DNA from 2 places in the Peptacetobacter sp. AB845 genome. Region 1 is predicted to be linked to the other one. Evidence: a T-box and tRNA genes for the amino acid it is inferred to sense, from the RefSeq annotation. Region 1 holds a T-box; the other holds one or more tRNA genes.
The links. The T-box of region 1 lies ahead of tyrS (tyrosine--tRNA ligase). A T-box ahead of a tRNA ligase gene usually reads a tRNA of that ligase, here a tRNA-Tyr.
Positions count from the first base shown of each region.

Region 1 (11,118 bases):
GGTATAGTCTCTTTTTTCTTATTATCTATACTAGATGTTAAGTTTGAAAGTGTTTTTGAAATATTTAGCTTTACACCATCACTAGATTTAGTTGTTTTTATACTTCCGTCTATTTTTATAGTGGCATCTTTAGGGTCTTTGTCCAAAGTTTTAGCTATTTTTTCTATTTCTTTCTTCATCTTATCAGAATCATAAACAACCTCTATATTCTTTTTAAGGCTTTTATTTTTTAATGAAAAATAATTGTATAAATCTTTGTAATAACTTCCTTCTCTTGTATATCCGTAAGCCTCATCAACTATCTGATCAATATTATACTTTAATCCAACTGTTTCTGGCTTTATTACATATTCTTTGTCGTTATACTCAAATTTTATATTATCTACTTTATACTTTTTATTTAGCTCTTCCTTTACATCATCTGGTTTCATACCAGAAACACTCATACCTTCAATATATATGTTTCTAGCTATTCTCCCGTTATATACATAAGTAAAGTTAAATGCCATTATTGCAACTGTAACTACAACAAATATCGCTATAATACTAAATACAATCTTTTCTTTTTTCTTCTGTTTTTTCTTTTTCCGAGTAGTTCTCTTCTTTTTTCTTTTGTTTATATTTTTTGCTATATCATCAGAACTTTTTAAAGCTTTTTTTCTTTCTTCCAATTTCTTTTTTTCATTAGTTGCTTTTAATGATTTTTTTTCTGTGGTATTTTTTATTTCATTTTTATTTTTTTCAGCCATTTAGTTATCACCTCTTCTCCTTATGACTTCTAAGCTGATTTTTTTCACATCTCATTATTTTATCACAGATAGAATTATTCTTCCATATTTTTGTTTTTTTCTACATAAAAAATACATATTCATTGATTAAATTTTAAGTTTGCAATAATCAAATAATAAATTTATATTTTTATTCAAAAAAGCCCCCCACAGTATAACTGGTGAGGTTCTACATACAATAAAAAACTTCCGATATTTTATAAATACCGGAAGTCTATTAATCTTATTTATATACTTTTATGTTTAAATTATTTAGCGAAGTATCTGTTTAATAATCCTAAGAATGCTTTACCATGTCTAGCTTCATCTTTACACATTTCGTGAACTGTATCATGTATAGCATCTAATCCTAATTCTTTAGCTCTTTTAGCTATTTTTAATTTTCCTTCAGTTGCTCCGTATTCAGCGTCAACTCTTAATTCAAGATTTGTTTTAGTGCAAGGTTCAACAACTTCTCCTAATAATTCAGCGAATTTAGCAGCGTGTTCTGCTTCTTCGAAAGCTATTCTTTTGTAAGCTTCTGCTACTTCTGGATATCCTTCTCTATCAGCCTGTCTTGACATTGCTAAGTACATACCAACTTCTGTACATTCACCAGTGAAGTTAGCTCTTAATCCTTCTAATATTTCTTCGTCAACACCTTTAGCAACACCTATTCTATGTTCATCAGCCCAAACTCTTTCTCCGGCCATTTCTTCAAATTTATCTGCTCCTACTTTACATACTGGACATTCTGCTGGTGCAGTTTCTCCTTCGTGTATATATCCGCATACTGTACAAACCCATTTTTTCATTTTAAAGTTCCTCCCTAAAGTTAATTTTATTGTCTTTTACTTGATTATCAGTTGTTTCCAACTCTATGTCTATTATATACCCTGACTTAAATCTTTAAAACACTTTTTTTAGAATTTTTTGTTATTTTTCTTTTAAATTTACAATTTAGATTTTTCATATCTTATTTACATAAATTTAACTAAAGTATTATTTTTGTTAAGTCTACTAGGCTTTCTTGATTACGTTAGTAATTATACCCGTTCTCCATTATCTTAAACATCAAATTTATATTTTTTTATTTTATTGCTTATTTTTAAAGAACGGTAGGAAAGATAACTTAGTTTCGGCAGTTATTACAGAAGCAAATATAATTAAACTACCTATAATCATTCTAACTGTTACAGGTTCTCCAAGTATTATTATTGATAAAATTGTTCCAAATACAGCTTCAGTAGAAAGAATTATTGCAACTCTTGTTCCATCTACCATTTTTGAGCATATTGTCTGAAGTAAGAAACAAATTGTTGTACTGAAAACTGATAAGTATAAAATTCCCATATATCCAGAAGCATCAGCATTTAATTTTAATTCTCCCATAAATATCTGAGCTATTAATGATAAAATAAATGCTACAGTAAACTGAACTGCTGTTAATGCTATCGGATTATGGTTATGAACAAATTCACTTGTAAAGAAGATCTGGAATGCAAATCCAAAAGCACATAATAATGTAAGAACATCTCCTAAATTAACTGTAAAATCTGCACTTAGTGATAAAACTGCTATACCTATTATAGCCATAAAACTACTTGCCATTCCAAATTTATCTATTTTTCTCTTATAAAGTAATAATCCTATAAATGGAACTATAACAACATTTACTGATGTTATAAATGCATTTTTTGATGGAGTTGTGTAATTTAAACCTAAAGTCTGTAAAAAGAATCCAAGGAATAAGCAAACTCCCAAAATTGCGCCTACCTTTACTGTTCCCCACGATAAACTTTCTTTTATCTGTTTAAAGAATATTATAGTCATCAACACCGCTGATATAAAAAATCTCAGCGTCATTATCTGTGATGTTGTAAGTCCACCATCCAATGCTGCTTGAGTTGCGACAAATCCGCCCCCCCAAATGATAGCTACCACAAAAAGCCCTATTTCTCCTATGTATTTTTTCATAAATTCCCTCCCTTTTTCTTAGAACATTTTTTAATTGTATAGTATTTAATGCAAGCGGGTTGTAAGATTTTACAAATTCACTTGTAAAGAATATTTGAAATGCAAACGCAAATGCACACAGTATTGTCAGTAAATCTCCAAAATTAATTGTAAAATCTGCACTAAGCGATAATACCGCTATTCCCAATACAGCTATAAAACTACTGATTACTCCAAATTTATCAATCTTTCTTCTATAAAGCATAAACCCTATAAAAGGTACTATAACAACATTTATCGATGCAAGAAATGCATTCTTTGATGGTGTAGTGTATTCTAACCCTAATGTCTGTAAGAAAAATCCTAAAAATAGGCAAATACCTAAAACACTTCCTGCCTTTAATATACCTAGTGACAAATTATTTTTTATAGGTTTAAAAAATATTATTGTCATTAATACCGCTGATAAAAAAAATCTAATAGTCATTATTTGCGAAGTCAAAAGGCCACTATCTAATGCAACTTTGGCAGCAATTAATCCGCCTCCCCATATAATAGCTACGGCAAAAAGCCCTATTTCTCCGATGTATTTTTTCATAATATACCTCCACTTTCTAATATTTATTTTTTATAATTTGTTAGAAAGTGAAGCACAACCTTCTTTAAAAGAACTATAACAAAAAGACATATTCATTCGATATCTTCTTTTCATTAAATTTCCTCCTATTTCTATTTTTTATATATACATCCATTTTATAGCTTAATATAAAAAAAATATTTTGTAAATACATTTTATCATTTTGTTTTATCTATTTGCCTTTAAATTGATTTATATTTTCAAATCTTTAGATATTTGAAGTCACTGTTTTTTTATAATTTATTCTCTTTAATTTCACACCCTTTTGCTATAATTATATCAAAATTTAAAAGAAATGAGATTGAATTAATCTTTAGGAGGATTTTATGAACAGATATAAAAAAGGACTTAATACTTGTAATTACATAGTAGAAGAGTCAAAAAAGTTATTCTATACTAAAGGATACTCTAAAACAACTATACAGGAAATATGTGATAATACTAACATAACCCTAGGTAACTTCACATACTACTTCAAAACAAAACAGGATTTACTAAGAAGAGTATACTTTGATTATCTAAAAGATATAGAAAACTTCGTTGTTGAAAACTCAGAAGAATATCCCGATCTATTTGACAAATATCTAATGGTTTGCATGGTTTATAATTATAATTTATTTGCAGATAAAAATATATCTGACTTCAACTACAGCATAATAAAAAATAACTCTCTTTATAACGATGTGTTCCTTAATCTTCCTGTAGAAGAAATCAGATTTGCTTATGGTAACTTTAATGAAGATATAAGCAAAAAAGAATTAAAACTTCTTTACTTATCTGATTTAGGAACAAGAAAAGAACTTACTCAGTACTATGTTGAAAACGAAGAATTATTTGATTCCCCACTTGACTTTGCAGCTCATATGGCTGAAATCGTATCTAGAATATATAAAGCCAACGACGTTGATGTAAAAGAAAAGTTTTTAAATAACCCAGACTTCATAGAAAAAATAAAAAATAGCGGTGTTACTTTACTTACACCAACAGAAAAATAATAAAAAGGTTCTCAGTTTAACTGGTTACCTACATAAAAAAAGATGCCACAAAACGTGACATCTTTTTTTATTTATTTTACAACTATTTTTATGAATTTCTTTTTACCTATCTGTATAACTAGTTCACCTTCTGCTTCAACAGCATTTAAATCATTAACTTTTTCTCCGTTAACTTTTACTCCACCCTGTTTAGCAAGTCTTCTTATTTCACTCTTACTTGGAACTAATTTATTTTCAACAGCTATACCAGCTATATCTAAATCAGCCGCAGCAGCTTCAACAGTTAGTATATCATCTGGTATATTACCTTTCTGGAATACACTCTTGAATCTGTTTTCTGCTTCCTGAGCTTTTTCTTCTCCATGGTATAAAGTAACTATTTCTTTAGCTAGTCCCATTTTTATATCTCTTGGATTAGCTCCATCTTCTAATTTAGCTTCTATTTCAGCTACAGCATCTGGATGAACGTCTGTTACTAAGTTGTAGTATTTTATTATTAATTCATCTGGTACTTCCATAGCTTTCTGGTACATAAGTCCTGCTTCTTCATCTATTCCTATGTAGTTTCCTAATGATTTAGACATTTTGTTTACACCATCAAGACCTTCTAGTAAAGGCATCATTATAACTACCTGAGATTCTTTATCGAATTCTCTCTGAAGTGATCTACCCATTAAAAGGTTGAATCTCTGGTCAGTACCACCAAGTTCTATATCAGCATCTATTGCTATAGAATCGTATGCCTGCATTAAAGGATAGAAGAATTCGTGAACTGATATTGGCATCTGTCCTTCGTATCTTTTCTTGAAATCTTCTCTTTCAAGCATTCTTGCAACAGTTATTGTAGCTGCTAATTTTATAACTTCTTCAAAGTTTAATTTTCCTAACCATTCGCTGTTGTATCTTACTATAGTTTTATCTTTATCTAATACTTTGAATATCTGTTCCTGATAAGTTTTTGCATTTTCAAGAACCTGTTCAGTAGTTAATGCTTTTCTAGTTTTAGATTTTCCAGTTGGGTCACCTATTTTACCAGTGAAGTCACCTATTATTATTACTACCTGATGACCTAAGTCCTGAAGCTGTTTCATTTTTCTAAGAACAACTGTATGTCCTAAGTGGATGTCTGGAGCACTTGGGTCAAGACCTAATTTTATTACAAGTGGTTTGTCCTCTTTCTGTGCTTTAGTTAATTTTTCTTTAAGGTCTTTCTCATCTATAAGACTATCTACACCTTTCATTATGATCTTCATCTGTTCGTCCACAGATATTTTAGATATACTCATAATTTTTCCTCCTAAAAATTTTTTAAACAAAAAAACTCCCGCCCTAATAAAAAGGACGGGAGATACCTCTCGTGTTACCACCTTAATTCTCGGATACCTCACAATATCCGACTCAGTGTGTCAAAATAATAGACACTGCATTATAACGTATGCAAATCGTCAAACCCTACTACTATTTCAGGTAAGCGGCTCCAAAATGTACTTCAGATATACAAAACTACTCCATCACACCAACCTGGAGCTCTCTGAAAATCCTATAAATCCTACTCTTTTCTTCTAAGCCTTTGTTAATTAAATTAAAACATCAATTTTTTCGTATATATTTATAATATATGTCTTTTCGCTTAATTTGTCAATAGAGTACCCAATTTTTCACCATAAATCTCTCTAAGACCGTACTTCATATCTATTGTCATAAAGTATATTATAGCTACAATAGCTGCCACCCAGAAATAACTTATAAGCATAAATAGGTATAATAATGTAAATAATCTCACCTGTCCCATGCTCTTTCCTTTAGAAAGCATGTATCCCTGTATTCCTGCTACAGAATCTCTTATCAAGAAATAAAGTCCAGAATAGTAGAAACAGTTCATTATTGTGTCGATATAAGCCATGTTTGTCTTTATTCCGTATTTATTCATTAAACTAAACGACATTGTGTAAATAACTAGTAAATAAAATAAATTTCTAGAGCAGTAAGTCATTCTAGAAAAAGTCCCAAAATGTCTTATTATATTATATTTTTTCTTTGTTTCCCCTTTAAGAATGTTTAATCTCTTTCCTGCAAATAATCCTATTATATAAACTCCTACAACTGTTCCCAGTGGTATTAAAGTTATAGAAACATAGAACACAGTACTAAAGTAATTTTGTATAAATTCTGGTGGGAAATTATTAAAGGCTGGAACATTTTTAGTCATGTATTTTGCCATATAAGCTATAGTTTCCTTAAAATCCTGTATGAAGCTATATCCTATTAGTTTTGAGGCATATATATCTATAAATATCATTATTATAGAGCCTATAAGTGTTCCAAGAAGTAAATCGTCCATCAGACTAGTTTTCTTTTCAGAAAGTATACCACATAATATTCCTAAGATAATTCCTTGGCTTGCCCATATAGCAGTTCCAGGATTACCTAACACTACAAATACAATAGTAAGACCTGATACCGCCGATAAAACAGTATATTTTGATCCACATTTTAAATATATTATAAAGTAGAATAATGGAACAATATAATCTAAATATATCCCATATCCTATACCACTTCCTACAGATATAATCGTAACAACTACAAATATAGCAGTTAATAACGACGCTTCAGTAAGTTTTTTAGTTTTGTTCAAATTCTCTCCCCCTTTATTAGTAATTAAATTTATTTGTTATTCAAAGCATAGTAGATAGTATAACACCAATCCCAATAAATTTACAGACAAATTTTAGATAATCAAAAAAGGAGACTTTAAAAGCCTCCTCTATAAACTCTGATATTTGATAATATGTTATTAGATATTTAATAATCTATTCTAACTTTTTTTCTTTTAAGAATCTTCATTATTTCATTAAATCCTATTACAGTATCTGCTATTGTAGCTACTTTTTTACCACCTGAGTAGATTATTTTTTTAGATTCTTCACATTTCATGCTATCTATTTCACTATATGGAATAGATTTTTTACCAAAAAGATTTACTATTTCTATACCGTCTTTTTCTATTTCTATTCTCCATTTTTTCATCATTAAGAATTTAATAAAGATAACAGCTATTATACAACTTATAACTAATCTAGGTGTTGATGCTTTTTCCATACCAAATCTAGCAGTCATTATAACACCTGCAAGCCCAAAAGCTCCCATAGCTAATAGGAAAAACTTCTGATAGTGTACTCTATACTTTAAAGTATTATTAAATTTTTCCTGTTTAAGATTTTTTTTATTTGTTACCAATTCTATAAACTGGTACATAACTGGTAAGGCACAAATTATTGTAGTCAAAGTATTTAACATTTTTTCCCTCTCCTCTTCTGAATGTCATTTAATATAATAACATACTCTGCCATATTTTTTAATCCAATTTTTTAATTTAGTAATCTGATATTTCTGTATTTTTTATTAATATGGTATAATTTAGAAAAACTAATAAAATAGGAGTTGATATTTTTGTTTAAGATAAAGCATTTTAAAGAACTTAGCTTAGAAGAATTTTATGAAATAGCAAAAGCAAGATATGAGGTTTTTGCATGTGAGCAGCATGTATTTGAGGTAAACGACTTTGATGATACTGATAAGGTATCATATCATATGTTTTCATACGACAAAGATAAGATAATCGCTTATTTAAGAATAATTCCAAAAGAATTTAGCCACTATGAAAATACAGGTATTGGAAGGGTTTTAGTTTTAAAAGAATACAGAAGATCTGGTTTAGCAAAGAAAATGGTAGATAATGCTGTAAAATTTATAACTGATACTTTAAAAGAAGATAGTATATCACTTTCTGCTCAGGAGTATGTTTGCTCTCTTTATGCAAAATGTGGATTTAAACCTGTGTCTGATGTGTATATGGAAGCAGGAATACCGCATGTTGAGATGGAATACAATAAATTTAAAAATATAAAAGTATTAATGGGAAAAAATAACCCAACAGAATATCCTCACTTTGAATTGCCTGAAGGTTTTTCTGTAGTAAAATATAAAGACGGATACGAAAAAGATTGGGCAAAAATACAAACTGATTTAGAACAATTCGAAAATTTAGAGGCTGCTCTAAAATGTTTTAATGATACTTTTTTAGACGGAAGCGACGATGTTTATAAAAAATGTTTCTTTATTCAAAATGAAGAAGGCAAAAATATAGCAACTGCATCTATTTGGGACGGAAATCATTTTGGAAAAACACTTCAAAGAATACATTGGGTGGCTGTATCTAAAGAATATCAAGGTTTAGGCCTTGCAAAATGTCTAGTATCATTGGCTTTGGACACATTTAACGAGCTTGGATTTAAAGATTATATCTACCTAACATCTCAGGTATCAAGTTACAAAGCTTTAAATATATACTCAAAATTTGGATTTGAGCCATATTTCGGTGAAATGCCTAAAAATTGGGGTTCTTCTAAAGAAGATTTTGAAAAAGATACAAAATACGCTTGGAAACTTATACACAATCTTTCAAAAGATAATTAATTCTTTTTTAAATTAACCTTAGTAAAACTAAAGGTTTTCTATCTACAATTGTTTTCTACATACAATAAGGCTGTTGCAAAATTACAACAGCCTTTATCTATTTATAATACACTTATCTATTTTTTATATAATTATCTACTTTTGAACTTATTTATTTTTCGACTTGTCTATTTTTTAGATTAATATACTTTCATCATTTTATTAATATCTTTTCTTATATCCTCTACAAGATTCTCTGGGCTAAGAACAGTCACACTAGGCCCCATTCCAAGAATCCAGTTTTTTATCTGCTCATATCCCATCATTCTAGCTTTAAAATCTATACTTCCGTCTTCAAGTTCTTTAATAGTCTGCTTAGAACTCCATCTTTTTTCACTGACAACCGTTGCAAATGGCTCTCTTATAATAAGGTGAATGTCTATCTCATCGCCTTTAAAATTACCTATAGAATTTTTTGTATATTCTCCAATTTTAAAATCTTCGTCAATAACATATCTTTCATCTAAAATCTCTAAATTTTTTATTCTACATATTTTAAAATCTCTTATAGCCTTTCTTTTTTCACAATAGGCAATTAAATACGTATCTGACTGATAACTATAAAATCCATAAGGATGTACTATTCTTTCAGAAATTCCAGATTTTATAGACTTGTACTCTATTTTCATTTTTTTCTTTACAGCATAAGCATCTGATATTTGCCTGCTTATTTCTCTATCTTTTTCCTGAGTTAAACTACATCCAGGATATATATAGAAATATTTCATATTTTCGTCTTCACAGTTTTTTAACTTAAAATTAGACTTTATCCTATTTATAGAATTTTTGTATTCCTTAGAGTACATATTATTTGACTCTGTAAGAAAGTCCGCTACCCTATCTAATATTCCTAAATCCATTTCTCTTAGTGAAGCAGAAAAATATATACTTTCAGGAGCTATAGAATATCCCCCATATTTCCCACTCTGCGAATCAATAAATATACCTGCTTGTTCAAGCTCACTCTTATATTCTTGCACTTGCCTTTTACTAACTTCTAATTCCCTAGCTATTTCATCGAGTTTCATTTTTCCATTACTTTGAAGTAGCATTACCATATTAAGCGCTGTACCGATTTTTCCCATTACACTTGTTCCTCTCTTTAAAAAATAATTATTTATAATATATAACTATCTCTAATATACAATGTTTTTCAAGATTTATACAGAATAATTTTTTTGAAAAATTTTTAACCTTTTTTCTTTCGTAACATTATACTGCACCAATAGAAGTTATACTTTAAGTATAAAGTAAAACAAAAGAAGATACGGAGGCGATTTTTATGAAACACATAAATACATTGGACAACTCATCTTTAGAAGCTATGATGAGTGATTTTGAAATAAGAAAGGCAGTGGAACTTTTCTCTGACCTAGATTCTTTCTTAGAAAAATACAGACAGTGTTCGCTTTTAGTTGGAGACGAAGATTTCGTTTCATTCTTAGAATATCTTGAAATAGAAGAAAATCTAAGAATGGGTTATCTTATATAATTTTAATTTTTTCATTTTTTTTAAACCTTTTTATTTTGTTTGTATTAAGCGAAAAATGGGCTGTGCATTATTTGCAACAGCCCATTTTTCATTAATTTATTAAATTTTATTTTAATATTTCCTCTTTAATATTTTCAATATTTTATTTTTTAATGTTTCTTTTTTAATATTTTATTCTGGAACAATTATTCCATTGCTTACATATATGTATTTAGCAACCTCACCTTGAGTAGATGAATCTTCTATAAATGTTTTATCCATAAAGAATGGGCCATCATCTACAAATCCATTTGTTATTATGACATTATTCTCATCCAATACAGCATAGTATGTTTTGCTATTACCATCTATAGTAAACGCATCTCCTACATCTTTTCCTAGTCTGTACATACCAGATTTTAGATTATTTTCATCTGACATATCTAATTCTACTTGATCTGCCTTGTATAAAGTTCCTGCTCTTAATTCTACAGTATCTCCTTCTTCCAATTTAACATAGTAGTTTCTATGTACTGTTTCTAATAATTCAGGATTGCTTTTATCATTTTCTGTGAATATTTTTATACTTCCTAGGCTAGTCCCTTCATTTTTTACAAACATATACTCTCCTGCTGGTATTTCCTTGCCAACTTCGAATTTTTCTTTGTCTATTTTTAAAACATCCTTAGAGTTTACATTATATTTTAGCTTCAAAGGTTTTGAATACTCCGCATAATCTATATATGGCTCTTCACTTGATACTTCTTCATTTGA
Region 1 is NZ_CP180001.1:1,358,892-1,370,009, reverse strand. It holds gene ACK2WO_RS06410 (VanW family protein) at 1-749, opposite strand, end outside; gene ACK2WO_RS06405 (NADH peroxidase) at 1,037-1,582, opposite strand; gene ACK2WO_RS06400 (DMT family transporter) at 1,863-2,699, opposite strand; gene ACK2WO_RS06395 (DMT family transporter) at 2,581-3,321, opposite strand; gene ACK2WO_RS06390 (TetR/AcrR family transcriptional regulator) at 3,687-4,355, shown strand; gene tyrS (tyrosine--tRNA ligase) at 4,427-5,641, opposite strand; T-box leader at 5,690-5,929, opposite strand; gene ACK2WO_RS06380 (DUF2232 domain-containing protein) at 5,986-6,993, opposite strand; gene ACK2WO_RS06375 (DUF6560 family protein) at 7,161-7,655, opposite strand; gene ACK2WO_RS06370 (GNAT family N-acetyltransferase) at 7,809-8,834, shown strand; gene ACK2WO_RS06365 (helix-turn-helix transcriptional regulator) at 9,014-9,958, opposite strand; gene ACK2WO_RS06360 (hypothetical protein) at 10,156-10,365, shown strand; gene ACK2WO_RS06355 (hypothetical protein) at 10,537-11,118, opposite strand, start outside.

Region 2 (11,118 bases), 930 kb from region 1:
TATGTAATAAGGCACTATCATAGGTATTCCTTTTAGCATTGTTTCAGTAGTAGTTAATCCACCAGGTTTTGTTACTATTAAATCTGCAGCGTATAATATGTCGTTCATTTTATCAGTAAATCCTAGAACCTGAACATTTTTATTATGGTCTGCTATTGCGAGTCTTTTGTCTATTTTTTCTTTTAATACTTTATTTCTTCCAGTTATAACTAAAATTTGGAAGTCTCTATTTATTTCTAGAAGCTCGTCCAATGTTTCTTTTATATTTCCCGCTCCGAAACTACCTCCCATTAAAACAATAGTTTTCTTTTCGGGATCTAAGTTTAGTTCTTTTAGAATAGTATCTTTATCTCTATGGAGTAAGAAAGATTTTTCTACTGGTATACCATAAGGTTTTATTTTTTCAGGAGCTTCACCTTCAGATACTAATAATTCTTTTACATATTCGTGTCCAACTATATAATAGTCTATTTCGTTCTGAATATGTGTAGAATGAACAGTATAGTCTGTAAGTATTGAAATTAATGGTGGTATTTCAATGGGTTCCTCTGACCAGTGGAAATAACTAGAAAGTTCTTCAGGTTCATTAATTGAGTTTTCCGCTATTTTTTTATCATTTGCCATTTTTTTCAATTTACATAAAGCAATCATAGGAAATGGATGTGTTCCTATAATTAAATTAGGTTCTTCATTTTTTATTAAAGTTTTTAATTTTCTAGCTAATAAAGATGTTAAAGGATTATCTTTGTATTCATTTTTTGAAACAAGTTCAGAATCTGAAAGTCTATATATACTTCCGTAAGCTTCTGGAGTATACATAGCAGATTTTTCATATCCTCTAGAAATTAGTTTATCTGTAAAGCTATTTATTAACTTTAAGCTGTCTATTATTTTACATTCTATTGGTTCGCCATTTATATTTTTTAACTCAAGTTCCTCTTGAATTGCTTTAGCAGCGCGGTTATGTCCACCACCTGTAGAAGCTGACATAATAAGTACTTTTTTCATAAAATCCTCCTAATTTCAACAAATAGATTAATTTTATAAAAGTATTTGCTGATAAAAAAACTAATATTTTTTCGTTTAAAAATATTTTTATTTATTAATTTCAATATTAATCTAATACATTAATCGAAAAATTACAAGTAATATGAAGGAAATATCATATTGGAAAAAAGATTGTTTTTAAGTTGGAGAAAAATAAATTAAAAAAAATGAAAAAAAGTGTTGACCATAAAAACAAAAGATGATAATATAATACTTGTCCTTGAGAGAGGGCAGTGAAACAAAACAGAAATGAACTTTGAAAACTGAACAGCAGATATATTTAGTTCGAATAAACAATTCGAACGCCATACAAACCATGCCAGATATTTTGAGATAACATCTGAGCGGATTTAACAAACTAATTTTATTTTGAGCAACGGAATTTTGAGCATTAGCGAAAAATTCGTTGGCGATATAAAATTTCGAAGAAATTTTATTTTGAGAGTTTGATCCTGGCTCAGGATGAACGCTGGCGGCGTGCCTAACACATGCAAGTCGAGCGATTCTCTTCGGAGAAGAGCGGCGGACGGGTGAGTAACGCGTGGGTAACCTGCCCTGTACACACGGATAACATACCGAAAGGTATGCTAATACGGGATAATATATAAGAGTTGCATGACTTTTATATCAAAGATTTTTCGGTACAGGATGGACCCGCGTCTGATTAGCTTGTTGGCGGGGTAACGGCCCACCAAGGCGACGATCAGTAGCCGACCTGAGAGGGTGATCGGCCACATTGGAACTGAGATACGGTCCAAACTCCTACGGGAGGCAGCAGTGGGGAATATTGCACAATGGGCGCAAGCCTGATGCAGCAACGCCGCGTGAGCGATGAAGGCCTTCGGGTCGTAAAGCTCTGTCCTCAAGGAAGATAATGACGGTACTTGAGGAGGAAGCCCCGGCTAACTACGTGCCAGCAGCCGCGGTAATACGTAGGGGGCTAGCGTTATCCGGATTTACTGGGCGTAAAGGGTGCGTAGGCGGTCTTTCAAGTCAGGAGTTAAAGGCTACGGCTCAACCGTAGTAAGCTCCTGATACTGTCTGACTTGAGTGCAGGAGAGGAAAGCGGAATTCCCAGTGTAGCGGTGAAATGCGTAGATATTGGGAGGAACACCAGTAGCGAAGGCGGCTTTCTGGACTGTAACTGACGCTGAGGCACGAAAGCGTGGGGAGCAAACAGGATTAGATACCCTGGTAGTCCACGCTGTAAACGATGAGTACTAGGTGTCGGAGGTTACCCCCTTCGGTGCCGCAGCTAACGCATTAAGTACTCCGCCTGGGGAGTACGCACGCAAGTGTGAAACTCAAAGGAATTGACGGGGACCCGCACAAGTAGCGGAGCATGTGGTTTAATTCGAAGCAACGCGAAGAACCTTACCTAGGCTTGACATCCTTCTGACCGAGGACTAATCTCCTCTTTCCCTCCGGGGACAGAAGTGACAGGTGGTGCATGGTTGTCGTCAGCTCGTGTCGTGAGATGTTGGGTTAAGTCCCGCAACGAGCGCAACCCTTGTCTTTAGTTGCCATCATTTAGTTGGGCACTCTAGAGAGACTGCCAGGGATAACCTGGAGGAAGGTGGGGATGACGTCAAATCATCATGCCCCTTATGTCTAGGGCTACACACGTGCTACAATGGGTGGTACAGAGGGCAGCCAAGCCGTGAGGTGGAGCAAATCCCTTAAAGCCATTCTCAGTTCGGATTGTAGGCTGAAACTCGCCTACATGAAGCTGGAGTTACTAGTAATCGCAGATCAGAATGCTGCGGTGAATGCGTTCCCGGGTCTTGTACACACCGCCCGTCACACCATGGGAGTTGGAGACACCCGAAGCCGACTATCTAACCTTTTGGGAGAAGTCGTCGAAGGTGGAATCAATAACTGGGGTGAAGTCGTAACAAGGTAGCCGTATCGGAAGGTGCGGCTGGATCACCTCCTTTCTAGGGAGAATTATCTGTTGTTCGGTTTTGAAGGTTCATTCCTTCAAAACTGTACTTTGAAAACTACATATATATTATGATATGACATCATTTATTTCCTTAATGTGATAAATAAGGAGGATAACCTTATAAAAAAATATCAACTGTAACTGGTCAAGTTATTAAGGGTGCAGGGCGGATGCCTTGGCACCGGGAGCCGATGAAGGACGTGATAAGCTGCGATAAGCTATGGGGAGTTGCACGTAAACTTTGATCCATAGATTTCCGAATGAGGAAACTCACCATGAGTAATGTCATGGTATCTTCGAGTGAATACATAGCTCGTTGAGGGGAACTCGGGGAACTGAAACATCTAAGTACCCGAAGGAAGAGAAAGAAATTCGATTCCGCTAGTAGCGGCGAGCGAACGCGGAACAGCCCAAACCTAAGAAGTTCGCTTCTTAGGGGTTGCGGACATATCATCAGGAAGAGGTTATTACAGACGAAGAGTTTTGGAAAGCTCCGCCACAGAAGGTAACAGCCCTGTAGTCGAAGTGAGAAGACTTCCGATATGATCCAGAGTACCACGGGACACGTGAAACCCCGTGGGAAGCAGGAGGGACCACCCTCCAAGGCTAAATACTACCCGGTGACCGATAGCGCATAGTACCGTGAGGGAAAGGTGAAAAGAACCCCGGGAGGGGAGTGAAATAGAACCTGAAACCCTGTACTTACAAACTGTGGAAGCACATTTCTTGTGTGACCGCGTACTTTTTGTAGAACGGGCCAACGAGTTACGTTATGCAGCAAGGTTAAGTACTTCATGTATGCAGCCGCAGCGAAAGCGAGTTTTAACTGAGCGTTTAGTTGCATGACGTAGACCCGAAACCGGGTGACCTATCCATGAGCAGGTTGAAGCGAAAGTAAAATTTCGTGGAGGACCGAACCCACGAGCGTTGAAAAGCTCGGGGATGACTTGTGGATAGCGGTGAAATTCCAATCGAACCCGGAGATAGCTGGTTCTCCCCGAAATAGCTTTAGGGCTAGCCTCAGATTCAGAGATACGGAGGTAGAGCACTGAATGTCCTAGGGGGTATTGCACCTACCGAAGACTATCAAACTCCGAATGCCGTCATCTTTTATCTGGGAGTCAGACCGTGGGTGATAAGATTCACGGTCGAGAGGGCAACAGCCCAGACCGTCGGCTAAGGTCCCCAAATGTAGGTTAAGTGGTAAAGGATGTGGGATTGCACAGACAACCAGGATGTTGGCTTAGAAGCAGCCACTCATTCAAAGAGTGCGTAATAGCTCACTGGTCGAGTGATCCTGCGCCGAAGATTTCCGGGGCTAAAACCTACTACCGAAGCCACGGCATCATTTATGATGGGTAGGGGAGCTTTCTTTACTGGGCAGAAGCATGACCGTAAGGACATGTGGACTGTAAAGAAGTGAGAATGTTGGCATGAGTAGCGAGATGTGGGTGAGAATCCCACAGGCCGTAAACCCAAGGTTTCCAGGGGAAGGTTCGTCCTCCCTGGGTTAGTCGGGACCTAAGCCGAGGCCGAAAGGCGTAGGTGATGGACAACAGGTTGAAATTCCTGTACCGCCAATAAGCGTTTGAGAAATGGGATGACACAGTAGGACAGGATGAGCGTGCTGTTGGTTATGCACGTCCAAGCACTGAGGCAGTATCCGGAGGCAAATCCACGGATACAATGCTGGGGTGTGACGGGGAGCGAAATTTAGTAGCGAAGCATCTGCATTCACACTGTCGAGAAAAGTCTCTATCGAGTTTAAAGGCGCCCGTACCGCAAACCGACACAGGTGGGTGAGGAGAGTATCCTAAGGCCAGCGAGAGAACTGTTGTTAAGGAACTCGGCAAAATGACCCCGTAACTTAGGGATAAGGGGTGCCATCGAAAGATGGCCGCAGAGAATAGGCCCAAGCGACTGTTTACCAAAAACATAGGTTTCTGCTAAGTCGCAAGACGATGTATAGGAGCTGACGCCTGCCCGGTGCTGGAAGGTTAAGGGGATCTGTTAGAGCAATCGAAGCAGTGAACTTAAGCCCCAGTAAACGGCGGCCGTAACTATAACGGTCCTAAGGTAGCGAAATTCCTTGTCGGGTAAGTTCCGACCCGCACGAAAGGCGTAACGATTTGGGCACTGTCTCAACAACAGACTCGGTGAAATTGTAATTCCGGTGAAGATGCCGGATACCTGCGACAGGACGGAAAGACCCCATGGAGCTTTACTGTAGCTTGGCATTGGGTCTTGGTACTACATGTACAGCATAGGTGGGAGGCTTTGATTCCAGGACGCCAGTTTTGGATGAGCCACCGTTGGGATACCACCCCTGTAGTACTGGGACTCTAACCAGAGGCCTTGAATCAGGTCTTGGGACACTGTCAGGCGGGCAGTTTGACTGGGGCGGTCGCCTCCCAAAAGGTAACGGAGGCGCTCAAAGGTTCTCTCAGCACGGTCGGAAATCGTGCACAGAGTGTAAAGGCATAAGAGAGCTTGATTGCAAGACATACAGGTCGAGCAAGGACGAAAGTCGGACTTAGTGATCCGGTGGTTCTGAGTGGAAGGGCCATCGCTCAACGGATAAAAGCTACCCTGGGGATAACAGGCTTATCTCCCCCAAGAGTCCACATCGACGGGGAGGTTTGGCACCTCGATGTCGGCTCATCACATCCTGGGGCTGTAGTAGGTCCCAAGGGTTGGGCTGTTCGCCCATTAAAGTGGTACGCGAGCTGGGTTCAGAACGTCGTGAGACAGTTCGGTCCCTATCCGTCGCAGGCGTAGGAAATTTGAGAGGATCTGCCCTTAGTACGAGAGGACCGGGGTGGACGTACCGCTGGTGTACCAGTTGTCTCGCCAGAGGCATGGCTGGGTAGCTATGTACGGAACGGATAAGCGCTGAAAGCATCTAAGCGCGAAGCCAGCCTCAAGATAAGATTTCCCATTCCTCGGAAGTAAGACCCCATGAAGACTACGTGGTTGATAGGTCGGAGGTGGAAGTGCAGTAATGTATGCAGCTTACCGATACTAATAGGTCGAGGACTTGACCAAGTAAATATTTGGTAATTTGATTAATATGTATGTAGTTTTGAAAGTACAATACTTTTAAAAAATATATTGACACATTCAATTGGATATGTTAATATAATACTTGTCCTTAACAAGAAAAGAGGACTAAATAAGCCGAAGTGGCGGAACTGGCAGACGCACAGGACTTAAAATCCTGCGGGACTTATCCTCCCGTACCGGTTCGATTCCGGTCTTCGGCACTCAAATAATATCGCGGGGTGGAGCAGTTGGCAGCTCGTCGGGCTCATAACCCGAAGGTCGTAGGTTCAAGTCCTACCTCCGCAACCAAAATAAAATATGGCCCGTTGGTCAAGCGGTTAAGACACCACCCTTTCACGGTGGTAACAGGAGTTCGATTCTCCTACGGGTCACCAACTAAATATGCGGGTGTAGCTCAATGGTAGAGTTCTGGCCTTCCAAGCCAGCTGTGAGGGTTCGATCCCCTTCACCCGCTCCAAAATGGGGTTATAGCTCAGCTGGGAGAGCATCTGCCTTACAAGCAGGGGGTCACAGGTTCGAGCCCTGTTAACCCCACCAAATAAAGTGGCTCGGTAGTTCAGTTGGTTAGAATGCCAGCCTGTCACGCTGGAGGTCGTGGGTTCGAACCCCATCCGAGTCGCCACTTTATAAAAAAATAAATACTAAAAATGTGGGAATATGGCTCAGTTGGTAGAGCAAATGACTGTTAATCATTGGGTCACAGGTTCGAGTCCTGTTATTCCCGCCAATGTGCTGGTGTGGCTCAATTGGTAGAGCAGCTGACTTGTAATCAGCAGGTTGTAGGTTCGAGTCCTATCACCAGCTCCAAATATGGAGGATTTCCCGAGTGGCCAAAGGGGGCAGACTGTAAATCTGTTAGCATCGCTTTCGGTGGTTCGAATCCACCATCCTCCACCAAAATAAAATATACGCGGATGTGGCGGAATTGGCAGACGCACTAGACTTAGGATCTAGCGCCTACGGCGTGGGGGTTCGACTCCCTTCATCCGCACCATGTAAAGTGCATATCAAAAAATATAATATAATGTGCGGGAATAGTTCAGCGGTAGAGCGCGACCTTGCCAAGGTCGAAGTCGCGAGTTCGAATCTCGTTTCCCGCTCCAAAAGCATTGTTGATGTGGGTGCATAGCTCAGCTGGATAGAGCAACGCCCTTCTAAGGCGTGTGTCGAAGGTTCGAATCCTTCTGCGCTCACCATGTTGGGGATTCGCCAAGTCGGTAAGGCATAGCACTTTGACTGCTACATTCGTAGGTTCGAGTCCTGCATCCCCAGCCAATATAATGTTATAAATAAATTAAAAAATGATGATTAATCTGGTTCATTAGCTCAGTTGGTAGAGCACCTGACTCTTAATCAGGGAGTCCTGGGTTCGAGTCCCAGATGAATCACTTTTGTAAATATGGAGAGGTGTCCGAGTGGTTTAAGGAGCTGGTCTTGAAAACCAGTGATGCTTAACGGCACCGTGGGTTCGAATCCCACCCTCTCCGCCAAATGCCCAGATAGCTCAGTCGGTAGAGCAGGGGACTGAAAATCCCCGTGTCGGTGGTTCGATTCCGCCTCTGGGCACCATATAGTGTGGCGGTATAGCTTAGTTGGCTAGAGCGTTCGGTTCATACCCGAAAGGTCACAGGTTCGACTCCTGTTACCGCTACCAAGATAATGAGGACCATTAGCTCAGTTGGTTAGAGCGCCCGGCTCATAACCGGTAGGTCTGGGGTTCGAGTCCCTGATGGTCCACCAAGTAAATATTTTTCGAGGTGTAGCGCAGTTTGGTAGCGCACGTGGTTTGGGACCATGGGGCCGGGGGTTCGAGTCCCTTCACCTCGACCATTTGTGGTGGATGTAGCCCAGTTGGTTAGAGCGCCAGATTGTGGCTCTGGAGGCCGTGAGTTCGAATCTCATCATCCACCCCAAAAAATATATGGTCTATTAGCTCAGTCGGTAGAGCACTTGACTTTTAATCAAGGTGTCCCGCGTTCGAATCGCGGATAGATCACTTTTCGGCGACATAGCCAAGCGGTAAGGCAATGGACTGCAACTCCTTGATCTCCAGTTCGAATCTGGATGTCGCCTCCAACTAAATATGATTTAAGCCGAAGTGGCGGAACTGGCAGACGCACAGGACTTAAAATCCTGCGGGACTTATCCTCCCGTACCGGTTCGATTCCGGTCTTCGGCACTCATACAATATCGCGGGGTGGAGCAGTTGGCAGCTCGTCGGGCTCATAACCCGAAGGTCGTAGGTTCAAGTCCTACCTCCGCAACCAAAATAAAATATGGCCCGTTGGTCAAGCGGTTAAGACACCACCCTTTCACGGTGGTAACAGGAGTTCGATTCTCCTACGGGTCACCAACTAAATATGCGGGTGTAGCTCAATGGTAGAGTTCTGGCCTTCCAAGCCAGCTGTGAGGGTTCGATCCCCTTCACCCGCTCCAAAATGGGGTTATAGCTCAGCTGGGAGAGCATCTGCCTTACAAGCAGGGGGTCACAGGTTCGAGCCCTGTTAACCCCACCAAATAAAGTGGCTCGGTAGTTCAGTTGGTTAGAATGCCAGCCTGTCACGCTGGAGGTCGTGGGTTCGAACCCCATCCGAGTCGCCACTTTATAAAAAAATAAATACTAAAAATGTGGGAATATGGCTCAGTTGGTAGAGCAAATGACTGTTAATCATTGGGTCACAGGTTCGAGTCCTGTTATTCCCGCCAATGTGCTGGTGTGGCTCAATTGGTAGAGCAGCTGACTTGTAATCAGCAGGTTGTAGGTTCGAGTCCTATCACCAGCTCCAAATATGGAGGATTTCCCGAGTGGCCAAAGGGGGCAGACTGTAAATCTGTTAGCATCGCTTTCGGTGGTTCGAATCCACCATCCTCCACCAAAATAAAATATACGCGGATGTGGCGGAATTGGCAGACGCACTAGACTTAGGATCTAGCGCCTACGGCGTGGGGGTTCGACTCCCTTCATCCGCACCATATTTTATTAATTCAGTTTTGTGGGTGCATAGCTCAGCTGGATAGAGCAACGCCCTTCTAAGGCGTGTGTCGAAGGTTCGAATCCTTCTGCGCTCACCAAAACACATAACTTAATATTTACCAATGTTGGGGATTCGCCAAGCGGTAAGGCACATGACTCTGACTCATGCATGCATAGGTTCGAATCCTATATCCCCAGCCATTTTTATTTTTTGTGGTCTATTAGCTCAGTCGGTAGAGCACTTGACTTTTAATCAAGGTGTCCCGCGTTCGAATCGCGGATAGATCACCATTTTTTTATACATGGAGAGGTGTCCGAGTGGTTTAAGGAGCTGGTCTTGAAAACCAGTGATGCTTAACGGCACCGTGGGTTCGAATCCCACCCTCTCCGCCAAGCATATGCGGATGTGGCGGAATTGGCAGACGCACTAGACTTAGGATCTAGCGCCTACGGCGTGGGGGTTCGACTCCCTTCATCCGCACCATACTTTATTTTTATTTTTTGATAAAATATGCCCAGATAGCTCAGTCGGTAGAGCAGGGGACTGAAAATCCCCGTGTCGGTGGTTCGATTCCGCCTCTGGGCACCATATAGTGTGGCGGTATAGCTTAGTTGGCTAGAGCGTTCGGTTCATACCCGAAAGGTCACAGGTTCGACTCCTGTTACCGCTACCAAGATAATGAGGACCATTAGCTCAGTTGGTTAGAGCGCCCGGCTCATAACCGGTAGGTCTGGGGTTCGAGTCCCTGATGGTCCACCATTTGTGGTGGATGTAGCCCAGTTGGTTAGAGCGCCAGATTGTGGCTCTGGAGGCCGTGAGTTCGAATCTCATCATCCACCCCAAAAAATAATATGGTCTATTAGCTCAGTCGGTAGAGCACTTGACTTTTAATCAAGGTGTCCCGCGTTCGAATCGCGGATAGATCACTTCTCGGCGACATAGCCAAGCGGTAAGGCAATGGACTGCAACTCCTTGATCTCCAGTTCGAATCTGGATGTCGCCTCCACTAACTATTTGATAATATAATATTAATATGCGCTCATAGCTCAACCGGATAGAGTGCCTGACTACGAATCAGGAGGTTGCGGGTTCGAGTCCCTCTGGGCGCATTTTTATGGGGTTATAGCTCAGCTGGGAGAGCATCTGCCTTACAAGCAGGGGGTCACAGGTTCGAGCCCTGTTAACCCCACCAGTAAAAGTCTTTAGCGAAAGTTAAAGACTATATTTTTAATAAAAATTTGTTTTGAGGTAAAAGGATATGTATGTAGTTTTTGGTGATGAAGTATTAGATAGTAATGAGATTATAGATTTATTTAATAATGAATCAGATTTTATTGTAGAAACTGATTTGACGAAATCTACTAAAAGAGAAGATGTAATAGCTTTAAAATTAAGAATAGGTGTAGAAGATATATATTCTGATTCTAAATTTGATCAATATAATGAAGATATATTTGAAGAATATTTAGATAATGCAGAGGAAATGATTACAGATTTTGCAGATATTAATTTTGATTATAAAAAAAGGTTTGTAACAAGTGCATATAAATGGGAAGAGCTAAATAATAGTATATATTTAATAGTTGCACTTTCAGATATTAGTCTTCCATTGTTAAAGTTAAATGATGTCCTTAATAGATTGTTAAAACAAAATGATTAAAAATAATAAAAAAAGTGTTGACATTATATAATATGAATGTTATTATATTACTTGTAGATAAGAAATGAACTTTGAAAACTGAACAGCAGATATATTTAGTTCGAATAAATAATTCGAACGCCATACAAACCATGCCAGATATTTTGAGATAACATCTGAGCGGATTCAACATTGTAGAAATTTTATTTGAGCGATGGATATTTCGAATGGAAATGAGAAATATCATCGGCGACATAAATTTTCTTCGAAAATTTATTTTTGAGAGTTTGATCCTGGCTCAGGATGAACGCTGGCGGCGTGCCTAACACATGCAAGTCGAGCGATTCTCTTCGGAGAAGAGCGGCGGACGGGTGAGTAACGCGTGGGTAACCTACCCTGTACACACGGATAACATACCGAAAGGTATGCTAATACGGGATAATATATAA
Region 2 is NZ_CP180001.1:424,912-436,029, reverse strand. It holds gene ACK2WO_RS02200 (MGDG synthase family glycosyltransferase) at 1-1,008, opposite strand, end outside; rRNA gene ACK2WO_RS02195 (16S ribosomal RNA) at 1,482-2,984, shown strand; rRNA gene ACK2WO_RS02190 (23S ribosomal RNA) at 3,136-6,037, shown strand; tRNA gene ACK2WO_RS02185 (tRNA-Leu) at 6,169-6,255, shown strand; tRNA gene ACK2WO_RS02180 (tRNA-Met) at 6,268-6,343, shown strand; tRNA gene ACK2WO_RS02175 (tRNA-Glu) at 6,355-6,429, shown strand; tRNA gene ACK2WO_RS02170 (tRNA-Gly) at 6,439-6,512, shown strand; tRNA gene ACK2WO_RS02165 (tRNA-Val) at 6,517-6,592, shown strand; tRNA gene ACK2WO_RS02160 (tRNA-Asp) at 6,601-6,677, shown strand; tRNA gene ACK2WO_RS02155 (tRNA-Asn) at 6,707-6,782, shown strand; tRNA gene ACK2WO_RS02150 (tRNA-Thr) at 6,787-6,862, shown strand; tRNA gene ACK2WO_RS02145 (tRNA-Tyr) at 6,868-6,952, shown strand; tRNA gene ACK2WO_RS02140 (tRNA-Leu) at 6,966-7,049, shown strand; tRNA gene ACK2WO_RS02135 (tRNA-Gly) at 7,084-7,158, shown strand; tRNA gene ACK2WO_RS02130 (tRNA-Arg) at 7,175-7,251, shown strand; tRNA gene ACK2WO_RS02125 (tRNA-Gln) at 7,255-7,330, shown strand; tRNA gene ACK2WO_RS02120 (tRNA-Lys) at 7,371-7,443, shown strand; tRNA gene ACK2WO_RS02115 (tRNA-Ser) at 7,457-7,545, shown strand; tRNA gene ACK2WO_RS02110 (tRNA-Phe) at 7,549-7,624, shown strand; tRNA gene ACK2WO_RS02105 (tRNA-Met) at 7,633-7,709, shown strand; tRNA gene ACK2WO_RS02100 (tRNA-Ile) at 7,719-7,795, shown strand; tRNA gene ACK2WO_RS02095 (tRNA-Pro) at 7,809-7,885, shown strand; tRNA gene ACK2WO_RS02090 (tRNA-His) at 7,892-7,968, shown strand; tRNA gene ACK2WO_RS02085 (tRNA-Lys) at 7,979-8,051, shown strand; tRNA gene ACK2WO_RS02080 (tRNA-Cys) at 8,058-8,131, shown strand; tRNA gene ACK2WO_RS02075 (tRNA-Leu) at 8,148-8,234, shown strand; tRNA gene ACK2WO_RS02070 (tRNA-Met) at 8,247-8,322, shown strand; tRNA gene ACK2WO_RS02065 (tRNA-Glu) at 8,334-8,408, shown strand; tRNA gene ACK2WO_RS02060 (tRNA-Gly) at 8,418-8,491, shown strand; tRNA gene ACK2WO_RS02055 (tRNA-Val) at 8,496-8,571, shown strand; tRNA gene ACK2WO_RS02050 (tRNA-Asp) at 8,580-8,656, shown strand; tRNA gene ACK2WO_RS02045 (tRNA-Asn) at 8,686-8,761, shown strand; tRNA gene ACK2WO_RS02040 (tRNA-Thr) at 8,766-8,841, shown strand; tRNA gene ACK2WO_RS02035 (tRNA-Tyr) at 8,847-8,931, shown strand; tRNA gene ACK2WO_RS02030 (tRNA-Leu) at 8,945-9,028, shown strand; tRNA gene ACK2WO_RS02025 (tRNA-Arg) at 9,051-9,127, shown strand; tRNA gene ACK2WO_RS02020 (tRNA-Gln) at 9,156-9,230, shown strand; tRNA gene ACK2WO_RS02015 (tRNA-Lys) at 9,245-9,320, shown strand; tRNA gene ACK2WO_RS02010 (tRNA-Ser) at 9,334-9,422, shown strand; tRNA gene ACK2WO_RS02005 (tRNA-Leu) at 9,430-9,513, shown strand; tRNA gene ACK2WO_RS02000 (tRNA-Phe) at 9,543-9,618, shown strand; tRNA gene ACK2WO_RS01995 (tRNA-Met) at 9,627-9,703, shown strand; tRNA gene ACK2WO_RS01990 (tRNA-Ile) at 9,713-9,789, shown strand; tRNA gene ACK2WO_RS01985 (tRNA-His) at 9,796-9,872, shown strand; tRNA gene ACK2WO_RS01980 (tRNA-Lys) at 9,884-9,956, shown strand; tRNA gene ACK2WO_RS01975 (tRNA-Cys) at 9,963-10,036, shown strand; tRNA gene ACK2WO_RS01970 (tRNA-Arg) at 10,066-10,139, shown strand; tRNA gene ACK2WO_RS01965 (tRNA-Val) at 10,147-10,222, shown strand; gene ACK2WO_RS01960 (hypothetical protein) at 10,289-10,690, shown strand; rRNA gene ACK2WO_RS01955 (16S ribosomal RNA) at 10,945-11,118, shown strand, end outside.
Region 2: it encodes a tRNA-Tyr, which carries the amino acid that the T-box ahead of tyrS (tyrosine--tRNA ligase) is inferred to sense. The anticodon was not compared.